One region of the Pedobacter lusitanus genome, then DNA from elsewhere that is predicted to be linked to it. Evidence: riboswitches for the same ligand, from Rfam matches in the RefSeq annotation. Region 1 holds a riboswitch; each other region holds the start of a gene.
The links. Region 1 has a riboswitch for cobalamin ahead of PL_RS06315 (TonB-dependent receptor). Riboswitches for the same ligand answer to the same signal wherever they lie in the genome.

Region 1 (5,002 bases):
ACTTGCATTAAAATTGCAGAAAAACCGCAGGGAATTATTGCTTGTAGCCGCATCAGCATAAATATCGATGCCCAGGGAACCACTGCCTGCCCACTTCTCCGTGATTGTTCCAAATGCCGGAAAATCTGCAGTACCCTTAGTGATTAATCTCGAAACCAGATTGTACTGGTTGTTTTTGGAGTGCAGATAGGCCAGGGGGTATTCAAAATTCAAAACGGTATTACCGCCGTAAGTAATCAGCCGCTGATAGGCCTCTTCTTTTTTAGCTTCATCTTTATCGGTAGTACTATTACTGGATACCATGGTTCCCAGACTAACCCTGAACAGACCCAGATTACCATTTACCAGTTCAGAATAGACGGAACCTGTGTTGTTGCCAAAGTTGACGCCAGCGTTTCCAAGTGCATTGAATCTCTTTCCCTGGTTTCCATAAATGAGATCAAAAAAGGCTCTGGAGCGTAAAGATCCGAACCCCATATTAATACTTCTGTAGGTCATCAGGTCTTTTACATAGATATAGTACAGGCTATCCATTGTAGTCTGCAGGCCTGCTATTTCTTTTTGAAGTCGTTTTACACTGTCTGATTTGGTTTGAAGGACAGTCTGACTAAAAGGAGCTTTACCATCCTTTTTGATAGAATTATCGTAAAGGTCCTGTATTAATTTTTGCAATACCACATCTTTGTCCTTTTTAATTGTCGTTTTATAATTGTAATCTACTATGTCGAGCGTCTTATAAACGACTTTGGACTTATCCTTCCCGATAGTGGTCAAAGGAGGCATACCATCTTTGATACCAGTTGTATTATCCTTAATGGTTATCAGAGGAGTAATACCTTCTTCAATAGTTGAGGTGCGGGGCTTAAGTCTGAACCCGACCTGGGCGTTTGTAGCCAGTACTGTAATTACAAACAGTACTGTTAACAGCATGTTTTTTTTCATTTTGAGAGTTTTAAATAGATTTTTTATTGCTATCTGTCAGATATGTAAATCTATAGGGGAATTTTTGAAGGAGACAAATGGATCGTATTAATATCTCCCGGCGAAGAATGTGTTAAATCTTCATTAAAAACTATAGCTTAGGGAATAAGTTGAAATAAAGCAATGAAATTATCAGAATATGAAAGTCCTTGTTTTAATTATCCTGCAATTGTAACTGGCATAAATTATGCTGAATAAGACCATCAGCTAAATATTTTTAATTATAAACCTCATGAGTAAAGAAACCGACCGCTTTTTAGCACCAGCAGGGCAGAAAATCAGATTAAAGGACTATAGTACCCATTATGATGGAGATACTGGTAAAAAGGTCGGTAAGGCAACACTTACAGCAATTAAGGAAAAACTAAGTGATTATCAGGAAACGCTGTATGCTGAAAACTCGCATTCGGTGCTGATCATTTTTCAGGCAATGGATGCTGCGGGAAAAGATAGTGCGATTGCACATGTGATGTCTGGTTTGAATCCTCAGGGTTGTGAGGTTCATAGTTTTAAAACACCTAATGCCAGTGAGTATGCGCATGATTTCTTATGGAGACATTATATCGCACTGCCTCAGCGGGGAAAGATTGGTATTCACAACAGATCGCATTATGAAAATGTGCTGGTTTGTAAAGTTCATCCGGAATATATTCTGAATGAAAGGATTCCCGGATATGATGAGGTGAAAAAAATAGATAAAAATTTTTGGAAAGCGCGTTATGAAAGTATACGTAATTTTGAACAGCAGCTTACTGAAAATGGAACAGTGATTCTTAAATTCTTTCTTTATGTATCTGAAGAAGAACAAAAGATACGTTTTCTGGATAGAATCAATGATGCTACAAAGAACTGGAAATTTTCATCAGGCGATATTGCTGAAAGAGCACTCTGGAAAGATTATATGGCTGCTTATGAGGATGCGATTACCGAAACTTCGACTGAGAATGCCCCTTGGTATATCATACCGGCTGATAAAAAGTGGTTTGCCCGGTTAACTATCAGTCAGATTCTGGAAGAAACTTTTAAAGGGATGAAACTCAAATACCCTGTACTTCCTGAAGAGGAAATGGCTAAACTGGAAGAGTACAAGAGAAAATTAATGGGAGAGGATTAAATTTTAATCGGATCTTAATCTATATCGCTTATTTTAATACCTTTGCGTTGCTTTTGGTTCCTGGTCTCACCGATCAGGATTAAAAGGGAATATGGTGTAAATCCATAACTGTCCCGCAGCTGTAAGCTCTGTAACGGAATTCATATCCAGCCACTCATGATAAAACATGGGGAAGGCATGAATATCCGGGAGTAAGTCAGAAGACCTGCCTTTAGCGTTATAATTTCATAGCTTTCGGGGATTGAAGCTAGGGGTGAGCGCTTTTTACTGACGTAATCATTTCCTTAATCTGCTGTTTGCTGTGGGTAACCCTCACAACAAAATGATCAAAAGAAAATTTGCCTTTGATGGCATCTGTAATTCTTTTTTCGGCTTTTCTGCTATCTTATGGCTAGGACTTGCTATGCCCTGCAGTTCTTTTGCCCAGACTGATTCTGTTAAAAAAGCGAAAGAGCTTAATGAAGTCTCTATCCGCGCAGTTAAACTGGGTAAACGCCAGCTTTCAGCCTCTCCTTTACAAATTTTATCGGGCAAAGACCTGGAAAGAATAAGTAGTTTATCTGTAGCTGATGCTATCCGTTTTTTTTCTGGAGTACAATTGAAAGACTATGGTGGGATAGGAGGCTTAAAGACGATTAATGTCCGCAGTATGGGAACTAATCATACGGCTGTTTTTTATGATGGGGTGCAATTGGGAAATGCGCAGAACGGTCAGGTTGATTTAGGAAAATTCTCATTAGATAATATTGAAGAGATAGAATTGTACAACGGGCAGAAAAGCAATATTTTTCAATCAGCCAGAGGTTTTGCTTCCGGAAGTTCTGTTTATCTGAATGCCAGACAGCCAGAGTTTGAAAAGGGGCAATATAATCATATCAGAGCTGCTGTTAAAACGGGTTCATTTGGTCTGATCAACCCAACGTTACTCTGGCAGCACAAAATCAGTGAGAAGGTATCAGCTTCTGTCAGTACAGAATATAAGAATGCCAATGGCAGATATAAATTTCATTATACCAATGGGGTATATGACTCTGTATTCGTGCGGAAAAATGCGGATATAGAAACCATGCGGATAGAGGCAGGGCTGAATGGCAAATTGCCTGACAGCAGTGCATGGACGGCAAAAGTTTATTTCTATAAGGATAAACAGGGGCTGCCTGGGGCAATTGTAAACAGTGTTTATGATTTTACCCAACGTTTATGGAATGAGAATTTCTTTGCGCAAACCACCTATAAAAAAGAAGCGGGCCGGTATAATCTGATGGTAGCTGCAAAATTTGCAAATGATTACAGCAGATATCTGAATCCTGATTATGTCAAAGAGGATGGACTGTTAAATAATGTTTATAAACAGCGGGAGTTCTATTTATCACTGGCTAACCGTTATAAAATCAACTCCTTCTGGGATGTTGTATTATCTGGTGACTATCAGCGTAATACGCTGGACGCTAATCTGGAACGATTTCCGTATCCCACCAGGAATACACTGTTGACCGCAGTGGCTTCACAGATACATTTTAACAGAATAGATATACAGGCCAATCTGTTAAATACCTATGTCAATGATAAGGTAGAACAATATTATTCTGCCGGGAATAAACAGATGCTTTCGCCGACAGTAATGGTTTCCTGGCAGCCTTTTAATCCTAAAGAGTTCCGCATCCGCAGTTTCTATAAGAACATTTTCAGGATGCCGACTTTTAACGATTTATACTATACTCAGATTGGTAATACATTTCTCCGGCCGGAATATACAAAACAGTATGATTTAGGGTTTACTTATATCAGGGCTTTTGAAAATAAACTCCTTCAGCAGATCTCCGTTCAGACAGATGCCTATTATAATACGGTTAAAGATAAGATTGTTGCTGTACCGGGAGCCAACCTGTTCCGCTGGAGTATGCAGAATATTGGTCGTGTGGAGATTAAAGGACTGGATGTAAATGTGCAGACTGCCTGGAAGATTGCTGGTGATTTACTTTTGAATACCGGGCTTACCTATACTTATCAGCAGGCACTGAATGTAACTGATGTCAAATTGAATTACAGGAATCAGATACCTTATATCCCTCTGAACAGTGGTACTTTTCTTTTAGGCGCAGACTGGAAAAACTTTGCGATGAACTATAGTTATATCTATACCGGGCAGAGATATGACCAGAGTGCCAATAATGCCAATAATTATGTACCTGCCTGGTATACGCATGATATTGCTTTTCACTATACCAGGATCATGGGCAGACAGCGCTTCCGGCTGTCAGCAGAAGTTAATAATCTGCTGAACCAGTATTATGATGTGATCACCAATTTTCCAATGCCCGGCCGTTCTTACCGGTTCACCTTAGCATATTCCTATTAAAACCAAAATATAAAAGAAATGAAAAAACAAATTACTTATCGTTTATCACTGGCAGTCTTGTTATCAGTATCTCTGTTTGCCTGCAGGAAAGACCCGCAGCCGCTTCCTGAAGAAGTGGTAGTTGTGCCTCCGGCAAAACCTACACCCGCCAAAGGATTTTACCTGGTTAATGAAGGAAACATGAACATGAACAGAGCTTCATTGGATTACATGGATTTAACAACAGGTGTTTATCGCAAAAATATCTATAATCAGGCTAATCCAGAGGTTGTCAAAGGCCTTGGAGATGTGGGTAATGATATCGGTGTGTACGGATCTAAATTGTACGTAGTGGTTAATATCTCCAATAAAGTCGAAGTGATGGATGTGAAAACAGGTAAACGTATCAAGCAGATTAATATCACAAACTGCAGATATATTACTTTCAGTAAAGGTAAAGCTTATGTAAGTGCTTATCTGGGTACGGTCGGGGATCCGGCGGCTCCAAATGGTATTGTTGCACAGATTGATACGACATCACTGACAGAAACCAGAAGAGTGGATGTTGG
Region 2 (5,002 bases), 1.8 Mb from region 1:
GGCGGAATGAGAACAAACCGCCTGCTTAAGGCTACAAACTTACTGGTTCTTTTACGGATAAACGCAATTCTTTTGCGGCTTCAACCATTTCAATCAGTGCTTTTTTAGTCTCATCCCAATGACGGGTTTTTAAACCGCAATCCGGATTAACCCATAACTGACCGGCCGGAATTACTGCTTTTGCTTTTTCCAGCAGCAATACCATCTCATCTCTTGACGGAACTCTTGGAGAATGAATATCATAAACTCCTGGTCCTATTTCATTTGGATAATTGAAATCTGCAAAAGCATCCAGCAATTCCATTTGCGAACGTGAACATTCAATTGTAATCACATCCGCATCCATATCAGCAATATGCTGAATGATATCATTAAATTCCGAATAACACATATGGGTGTGAATCTGGGTTTCGTCGCGGACACCACTTGCAGAAATCCTAAAAGACTGTACAGCCCATTTCAGATATTCCTGCCAGTCAGACTGACGCAGAGGCAATCCTTCACGAATAGCAGGTTCATCAATCTGAATGATTTTAATACCTGCCTTTTCCAGGTCGCATACCTCATCACGAATTGCCAGTGCTATTTGTTTACAGGTCAGCGAACGTGGCTGATCATTTCTGACAAATGACCATTGTAAAATCGTAACCGGTCCGGTTAACATCCCCTTAACCCATTTACTGGTTAAGGACTGCGCATAAGACGACCATCTTACTGTCATTGGTGCAGGGCGATGAACATCACCAAATATAATCGGAGGTTTTACACAACGGCTTCCATAACTCTGTACCCATCCATTTTTAGTAAATACAAAACCCGCAAGCTGTTCACCAAAGTACTCGACCATATCATTACGCTCAAATTCACCATGAACAAGTACATCAATTCCGGTATTTTCCTGAAAACGGATGGTTTCTTCAGTTTCCTTCTCTATTAACGCGTCATATTCTGCCAGTGTCAAACTACCCTTTTTAAATTTAGCTCTCCAGCTGCGGACTTCAGGAGTCTGAGGGAAAGAACCGATAGTAGTTGTTGGAAACAAGGGAAGCTTTAAGGCGTTATGCTGCGCAATTCTGCGTTTGGAGAAAGGGTTTAATCTGTTTTCATCTTTTTCGGTCACTCCGGCAATACGGTTCTTAACCGCGTCATGATGAATCAACTTAGAAGTACGGCGGCTTTGGTTAGCAGCAACATTATCCTGTAAAGCAGTAATTGCATGATTTGAAGGTGTTTTACCTGCCAGTTGTTTCAGATAAACTATTTCATCAACTTTCTGACGGGCAAAGGCCAGCCATTGTTTGATTTCCGGTGTTAGTGTCTGATCATTGGTTTCCAGCTCCAGATCACATGGCGCATGAATCAATGAGCAGGAAGGAGAAACTAAAATTCTGCTCTCTCCTATTTTTTCCGCCGCCAGATTCAGCTGAGAAAGCGACTGCTGAAAATCATTTTTCCAGATGTTTCTTCCATCCACTACACCCAGCGATAACTGTAAATGATTAGGAATAGCAGCTAAAATACTTTCAAGCTGTTCAGGAGCTCTGACCAAATCAATATGCAATGCAGTAACCGGTAACGAAGCTGCCAGTTCCAGATTATCTTTTAATCCTTCAAAATAAGTAGTCAGAAGAATTTTTAATTTAGGAAACTGTTTTCTGATTTCCTTGTATACATAGGTATAAGCATCTTTTTCTTTTGGTGTTAAATCCAGAACCAGGAAAGGCTCATCAAATTGTACCCATTCCACATGCTGGTTCTCTAATTCTCTCAATATTTCGAGATATACTGGTAATAAGTTTCTGATCAGGTCGATTCTGTGAAAACCGCTTTGTTTTTCTTTGCCCAGCAGCAGATAAGAAACCGGACCGATAATTACAGGTTTGGTTTTTATGCCCAGTCTTTTTGCCTCATTGTATTCATTGACAATTTTCTGAGAAAATAACTTGAATGTCTGGTCTTTATAAAATTCAGGGACAATGTAATGATAGTTGGTATCAAACCATTTGGTCATTTCCATTGCCGTAATATCAATACCGTCTTTCTGATATCCCCTGGCCATTGCAAAATAGAGATCAAGCTCAGTATTAGCTTTGTTCAGAATAACTTCATGATAACGTTTTGGAATGGCGCCAACTGTTAGAGAAAGATCCAGTACCTGATCATAAAAAGAGAAATCATTTGACGGAATAAGATCTATTCCTGACTCCTGCTGAAGTTTCCAGTTATTTGCCCGGATTTCTTTTCCTGTTTGCAACAGGTTTTCAATAGGTGTTTTGCCCGACCAGTACAGTTCACTGGCTTTTTTGAGCTCTCTGCTGCTACCTATTCGCGGGTAGCCTAGATTGTTTGTTAGCATTTTCATTGCTTTTTAAATGATAAAAAAATCAGTTAAAAGCTCTTTTAAGCTAGATGTTCACAATGATTTATAACAGAAGAAGGATAAAATATATACGCACCAATAGCCATTAAACATATAGTGATGTTTTTAAGACAAAAAAATGCATCATACCTGATCAAAAGCTTCTATTCGCGAAAGCATTGTCAATGCGGTTGAGGCAGGTCTCCTGACTTGTAACATTTTTGCCATCCTTCCCATCTCTGAAGACAGTGGATATACATGGGCAAAAACTGTTTGGTTACTTACAGTTGCGCGACAGCTCGTGATTTGCACACGATTCCCTATTAATCTGCGTTAAGCAGAACCTTTTCCGGTTGATGAAGAAAAAATAGTAAAGAACTTAATCAGGACAAATATAATTGAAATAAGGATGCAGTGGTTAGGAAAATCAGTATTTATCTGAATTAGATAAAACATGTTCAATCAAACTCAATTCATCTTCGCTAAAAGATAGATGATTAAGACATTTAATTGAATCTGCCAGCTGTTCAGGTCTGCTGGCACCAACCAGTACAGAAGTAATTCTCTGGTCGCGTAAAATCCAGGATAAAGCCATTTGTGCCAGACTCTGTCCGCGTTCCACTGCCAATGCATTAAGTTCCTTTAACTGACCGAGACGTTCAGGAGTAATCTGGTTTTCCTGTAAAGCCCCATGAGACTTTGCGGCTCTTGAACCCTCAGGAATACCATGAAGATATTTATTGGTCAGCAGTCCCTGTGCCAATGGCGAGAAAGGGATACATCCTACTCCCTGTTTACCCAGTAAATCTAGTAAACCACCTTCAATCCATCTTTCAAACATAGAATATTTAGGCTGATGAATTAAACAAGGTGTTCCTGATTCTTTTAAAATACGTAAAGCTTCTGCCGCTTCAGTTGCGGGATAATTTGAAATTCCAACGTACAAAGCTTTACCCTGGCGGACCAGCAGGTCTAATGCCGCCATGGTCTCTTCCAGTGGAGTTTCCGGATCCGGACGGTGGTGATAAAAAATATCAACATAATCAAGGCCCATACGCTTTAAGCTCTGATCAAGACTGGAAACCAGATATTTTTTAGAGCCCCAGTCTCCATAAGGACCATCCCACATCGTATAGCCTGCTTTCGAGGAAATAATCATTTCATCTCTGTAAGCTGAAAAGTCCTGTTTTAAAATTATACCAAAATTCTCTTCAGCCGAACCCGGTGGCGGGCCATAGTTGTTAGCCAGGTCAAAATGTGTAATTCCACTATCAAAAGCGAGCTTAATAATATTCCGCGAATTTTCAAGCTGGTCTACATATCCGAAATTATGCCATAAACCTAACGACAAGGCTGGCAATTTCAGTCCGCTTTTACCGCAACGGCGGTAAGACATCCGGGTATAACGTTCAGGATTAGCTATATATGGCATAAAAAAAAGAATATAAAAAAAGAGGGTTATAAACCCCCTCTTCTGGTAAGGTTGTGCTAATTTTTATTTAGCTGTGTTTTTTTTCTCTGTTACTTCAGTACGGATATCCTGAGCAAGAACTTTTAAATCCTGCATCGCTTTACGTACTCTTGTTCCAGCTGCATTGTTACCTGCAGAATAAAACTTCTCAGCATCAACTTCAACAGAAGCAAGCAATTCTTTTAATTTTGAAAATTTTTCCATGTTTTAATGTTTTATACAGAATCAAATATATAACTTTTGCGAAATAAACACATAAATCATCCCCTTAATTGCGATTATATCTTATAAATAAATTACAACCACTATCTTTCCGTCTTATTCAGCCCGGTCAGCTCACCGGTTCCAACAGATCCGCGCTCCTAATTTTCCGTTCTGAGAGAAAAAATTAAACTAAAGTTTAAGTTATCCCATCCGTAGATAACTTGTTACAGTACAGACAGATTCAGCTGTATACTAAAAATGACGCTATCATTTCACATAGTTCAGATTTTGTACTTATTTTTGCATGAAATTTTATCAGCAAAGACCAAACGGACAGAGAATCAGATCTATGAATAAAAAAGTATTAGTGTTGGAAAAGGACAGAGATATTCTTGAACTGATTAATATTGTGCTGACAGACGAGGGTTATATCGTTAACGTGTTATCCTCAGAACTTGGAATTTTTGATCACATTAAAAATTTTCAGCCTGATATAATTCTGCTGGATATTATCAGTCCTACCGAAGAAGGCACTGCATTATGTAAGACTATTAAGGCAGCCGAAGATTCCAGCCATATACCCGTTATAGTTTTGTCTACCCATCCAAAGGTAGAAGTAGTAAAAGAGATATGTGCAGATGAAGTTGTAGCTAAACCATTCGATATCTCTTTTTTATTAAGTACTATAGAACAGCAACTGATAACCAGTTAAAGTTTATGTTCAGTTTTCAGGTATTTCAGGTATTTCTGATCATCTTCAAAAAGATCAGCACCTTCCATTTTATAAGCAGCCAATAAATGTAAACTGGCATTTTTCTTATCACCCAGCTCGAAATAAGTTTCGCCCAGTCTAAGTAAGACGAAAGGATTAATTTCTTCTTCACTGCTGTAGATATCATGTGCTAACAATAAATGACCAAGCGCCTCCTGATACTTTCCTGCATTGAAATAAGCATCACCACAAGAAG
Region 3 (5,002 bases), 1.8 Mb from region 1:
AACAGGGGCGGTAATCGAAGATCTGGAGAAATTGATACGGAAATATCCTGATCTGCTTTTTGTTGTTGATGAAGCATTTATTGAATTTACACTAGTGGTCAGTTCAGTGATTAATCTCATTGAAAAATACAGTAACCTGATTGTTTTACGCTCGATGACCAAAGCTTATGCGATTCCCGGTTTGAGATTGGGGTATATAGCTGCAAATATTTCTTTGATTGACCGGTTAAGATCTTTTAAATTGCCATGGGCAGTAAATACGATGGCAATCGCAGCCGGACACTTTATTTTTGACCATTACCAGGACCTGCAAATTCCTGTTCATCAGTTATTGGCTGATAAAACTGAATTGATAAAGGAACTACCAGCTGATCTGCTGACTGTTTATCCCGGGCATACCCATTTTTTTCTTGCAAAGACAAATTTTCAAACCGGAGCAGCATTAAAACAGTTTTTACTGAAAGAATTTAATATATTGATCCGTGATGCAGGAAATTTTAGAGGACTTAGTGCCGGGCATATTCGTATGGCTACTTTAAGTAAGGATAAAAATCAATTACTGATCAATGCTTTAGCTGAATGGAAACATATATAATTATCATTATTCCTTTGCTTGCAGGTTATCTGCTTGATCTGATCTTCGGTGATCCGGAAGGTTTGCCTCATCCGGTCAGATTTTTTGGGAGCCTGATTTCCTTTGCTGAAAAGCAGCTGAACAAAGGAAGGTTCAGATTTGTCAAAGGTATGTTGATGGCAATCGTATTTTGCGCAGGTACATTTTTGTTTTTCTACGGGGCTATACATTTCATGTTAAGTCACAGCGTGCCGGTCTATTTTCTGTTTGCTACGGCATTTGTGTATTATGCGCTGGCCAATAAGGGGCTGATTACAGAAGGAAAGCAAGTATTTGATGCATTAAAATATAAAGGTCTTGAGGCAGGCAGAGTACGTCTGTCCAGGATAGTAGGCCGGGATACTTCCAATCTCGATGCCCAGCAGATTCGCGTGGCTGTATTCGAAACCATGTCAGAGAATCTGAGTGATGGTGTAATTGCACCTTTGTTCTTTTATTTTGTAGCTGGCATACCCGGGATGCTTACCTATAAGATGATTAATACTATGGATTCCATGATAGGATACCGTAATGACAGGTATGAGTATTTCGGCAAATTTGCGGCCCGCCTGGATGATGTGGCCAATTTTATTCCGGCCCGTATCACTACCATTCTGATGCTGATGGTTACCTTTAGTATGCGTGGATGGCAGTATGTACTGAAATATGGTCATCAGCACAAAAGCCCCAATGCAGGGTATCCTGAAGCCGCGCTGGCCGGAATTCTGGATGTCCAGTTTGGCGGCCCTAATGTTTATCATGGTATTCTGGTAGATAAACCGCTGATAGGCAGTAACAGCAGAGAAATCAAACATGAAGAATTCAGGATGGTCAGCAGTATCAACCAGGGCGTATGTCTGATCATGGTTTTATCAATGGTTATTTATTTCTTTCAGGTATAAGATCAGTATCATTCTTCTTCCATGAAAATTCTCATTAAACTTGTGCCCAATGGCTGATATATCCCGGAAATACATCATTAGCGGAGGTCCCGGAGCAGGAAAATCAACATTGACTGACGGGTTAAGACAGCAAGGGTATTTTTGCGCCGAAGAGGTATCCAGAAAGATGATTATCCAGGAAAAAGCAAAAGGATCTTTTTGTCTGCCCTGGATGGATGTTTCCTGTTTCTCTGTCAAAGTACTGGATGAAATGATCATTTCCTGGAACAGTGCACCAGCAAATGAAATCACTTTTTTTGATAGAGGTATTCCTGATATCATTGCCTATCTGAGTGTTGCCGGAATAGCAGTTCCGGAAAAATACTATACCAGCTTAATAAATTATCCTTATCATAAACAGGTTTTTATCCTTCCGCCCTGGCAGGATATATACGTTCAGGACAGCGAACGCTGGCAGACTTTTGAAGAGTCAGTTGTGATTTATGAAGCCATCATAGATACCTATACCGACTGTGGATTTGAGCTGATTGAGGTGCCTAAAAACACCAGTCAGAGCCGCGTTGCATTTATCCTTGATTTTATCTAGGTTTGCAGGCGTAAGGCTGCATTTTATTTTTACAAAATCTAAAATGCTTTAAGGGAATACCGGTGTAAATCCGGAACAGTCTCCGCTGCTGTAAACCTCGTTAAAAAAACTGTTGTAATACCACTTTCTGTAAGAAGGGAAGGTGACAGTTGGAGGAAGTCAGAAGACCTGCCTTATCAATAGTTATTAAATGCTTTCGGAAGAAAGGCTAAACTTTATGATGAAAAAAATAAATTATCCTTCATTCAGCAGAATATTCCCCTGTCTGATAGTTTCCCTGTTGCTGATTACTTCATGCAAACAGAACCATTCTGGTCAAAAACATACCTCAGCAAAAACCGGCAGTGCAGAAATTAAATATGCCAAAGGCTTTAATATCGATTATTATGATCATTATAAGCTGGTCAGTATTTATTCGGGTATGGGGGCAAAGCCAGATACGGTACAGTATGTTTTATTAGCTAAAGGCGTAAAAGCTCCCGAAGGTTATAAAAAAGCACAGCTGATTGAAATTCCCGTTAAAAGTCTGGTGGCTATGTCATCTATGCATATTGCTCTGGCAGATTTTGTGGGAGCTGCCGATGCAATCACAGGTCTTGGAAGTCTGAAATATGTGAGCTCAGAGACCGTGAGGAAAAACATTGCAGCAGGTAAAGTAAAAGAAGTAGGAATAGACGGGACAATGAATGATGAAGTCCTGATCAGTATGAAACCGGGTTTGGTTATGGTCATGGGGAGTCCCGATGCCAAATTCAGTAAATATGAAACCTTATCTGGTGCCGGTGTGCCGGTCATGCTGAATTCAGAATGGCTGGAAACTACGCCGCTTGGCCGCGCAGAATGGGTTAAACTTATGGCAGCGCTCATGGACAGGGAAAAATTTGTCAATACTAAATTTGACGCCCTGGAGAAAGAATATAAACGTCTGGCTGCAATTGGTGCAAAGGCAGTCAATAAACCGTCTCTGATCTGCGGAATGCCTTACAAAGGGACGTGGTACGTGCCAGATGGAGATAGTTATATGGTTCAGTTTCTGAAAGATGCCGGTACAACCTATAACTGGGCAAACATACATGGAAAAGGCAGTTTACCACTTAGTTTTGAAGCTGTGGCTCCGGTAGCACTAAAAGCTGATTTCTGGCTGAATGTCGGAACCGTGGACAGTAAAAATGATATTAAGGCAATCGATAGCCGATATGCAGAATTTAAGCCCTTTAAAGATAATCATATCTTCAACTTCAATAAAAAAGTAAACGATATCGGTTCCAATGATTACTGGGAATCCGGGGCGGTAAACCCTCAGCTGGTTCTGGGTGATTTAATCAGGATTTTTCATCCTGAATTACTGCCGGATCATCAGCTCGTTTATTACAAGCAATTGAATTAATTCCTTAAGAAATTGAATAAAATAAAAGTTTCAGTATTGCTGGCCATATTACTGGTGGCTTTTCTTCTTGATGTGGCTCTGGGCTCTGTAGATATTCCCCTGAAGGAAGTTATCAAAGCTTTATTTACTTCTGGTTCAGGAAATGATACCTGGATTTATATTATTGAACAGATCAGGCTGCCCAAAGCACTGACAGCTATTATTGTCGGCTGCGGTTTATCGGTAAGCGGTTTACAGATGCAGACACTGTTCAGGAACCCCCTTGCAGGACCCTCAGTTTTAGGGATTACTGCCGGAGCAAGTTTGGGGGTGGCCTTAGTTATGCTTTCGGCCGGGAGTATTACGAGTTTGTATACCATTAAAGAACTGGGGATCTCAGGCAGCTGGTTAATCATAACAGCATCTTCTTTAGGAGCAGCTTTGATTATGATCCTGATAGTTTCTATTTCTTCCTCTTTAAAAGATAATGTTATTGTACTGATTGTAGGCGTAATGATTGGGAATATCACACTTTCCTTAATTAGTATCTGGCAGTATTTCAGTTCGCCGGAGCTGATTAAAGATTATCTGCTCTGGACTTTTGGTTCGCTGGGCGGAGTGACAGGCGGACAGCTGACGATACTTGCTGTTGTGGTTGCGGCCGGACTGTTAATTTCATTCCTGTCTTCAAAATTACTTGATGCTTTATTGTTAGGCGATAATTATGCACGTAGTATGGGGCTGACGGTAAAACGTGCCCGTATACTGATTATTGGCAGTACCAGCATTTTAGCCGGAGGCATAACCGCATTTTGCGGACCTATTGGTTTTATCGGTATTGCAGTACCACATTTAGCCAGGGCTTTATTTAATACATCGAATCATCGTGTGCTGATTCCGGCATGCTGCCTGATTGGAACTGTGCTGATGCTGATCTGCGATATTGTAGCACAATTGCCAGGTAGTCAGACCGTTTTGCCTATTAACGTGATTACTGCACTGGTGGGGTCACCGGTAGTCATCTGGATTATAGCAGGGCCCACTAAACTAAGAGGATTCTAATGGCCGCGCAAACATCATTACTTTATACCTCCGGGTTAACGATAGGTTATCAGGCAGGAAAAAACAAGGTTAAAGCTGTTGCAGGACCTTTAAACCTGGAACTCCATGCCGGGCAGCTTGTTTGTTTATTAGGCCCGAATGGTTGCGGGAAATCTACTTTACTCAGAACTATATCTGGTTTGCAGCATCCGCTGAATGGCGGGATTACACTGGATGGAAAAGAGCTTAAAAAACTGAAACCTGCTCAGATAGCCCGGAAAATAAGTTTAGTGCTGACTGATAATATAAGATCCGGAAACCTGGATGTGTATTCCCTGATTTCTTTGGGACGTTACCCTTATTCAGGATGGCTGGGTATACTGACTGAAAAAGATAAAACAGCGATTGACCAGGCAATTAAAGCGACTGGTACAGAAGCTTTTCTGGGTAGAAAGATAGATAGCCTGAGCGACGGCGAATGTCAGAAAGTGATG

Region 2: linked by a shared signal. The riboswitch ahead of metE (5-methyltetrahydropteroyltriglutamate--homocysteine S-methyltransferase) and the one ahead of PL_RS06315 (TonB-dependent receptor) in region 1 are both predicted to bind cobalamin.
Region 3: linked by a shared signal. The riboswitch ahead of PL_RS24615 (ABC transporter substrate-binding protein) and the one ahead of PL_RS06315 (TonB-dependent receptor) in region 1 are both predicted to bind cobalamin.

The regions. Positions count from the first base shown of each region.
Region 1 covers NZ_CP157278.1:1,490,893-1,495,894, reverse strand. Annotated here, with positions in the region: gene PL_RS06325 (hypothetical protein) at 1-942, opposite strand, end outside; gene PL_RS06320 (polyphosphate kinase 2 family protein) at 1,214-2,095, shown strand; cobalamin riboswitch at 2,133-2,322, shown strand; gene PL_RS06315 (TonB-dependent receptor) at 2,418-4,454, shown strand; gene PL_RS06310 (YncE family protein) at 4,473-5,002, shown strand, end outside.
Region 2 covers NZ_CP157278.1:5,762,410-5,767,411, reverse strand. Annotated here, with positions in the region: gene metE (5-methyltetrahydropteroyltriglutamate--homocysteine S-methyltransferase) at 32-2,356, opposite strand; cobalamin riboswitch at 2,538-2,722, opposite strand; gene mgrA (L-glyceraldehyde 3-phosphate reductase) at 2,787-3,791, opposite strand; gene PL_RS24785 (hypothetical protein) at 3,855-4,034, opposite strand; gene PL_RS24780 (response regulator transcription factor) at 4,339-4,746, shown strand; gene PL_RS24775 (tetratricopeptide repeat protein) at 4,743-5,002, opposite strand, start outside.
Region 3 covers NZ_CP157278.1:5,725,586-5,730,587, forward strand. Annotated here, with positions in the region: gene PL_RS24600 (pyridoxal phosphate-dependent aminotransferase) at 1-595, shown strand, start outside; gene cbiB (adenosylcobinamide-phosphate synthase CbiB) at 580-1,515, shown strand; gene PL_RS24610 (AAA family ATPase) at 1,565-2,101, shown strand; cobalamin riboswitch at 2,098-2,291, shown strand; gene PL_RS24615 (ABC transporter substrate-binding protein) at 2,319-3,488, shown strand; gene PL_RS24620 (iron ABC transporter permease) at 3,501-4,529, shown strand; gene PL_RS24625 (ABC transporter ATP-binding protein) at 4,529-5,002, shown strand, end outside.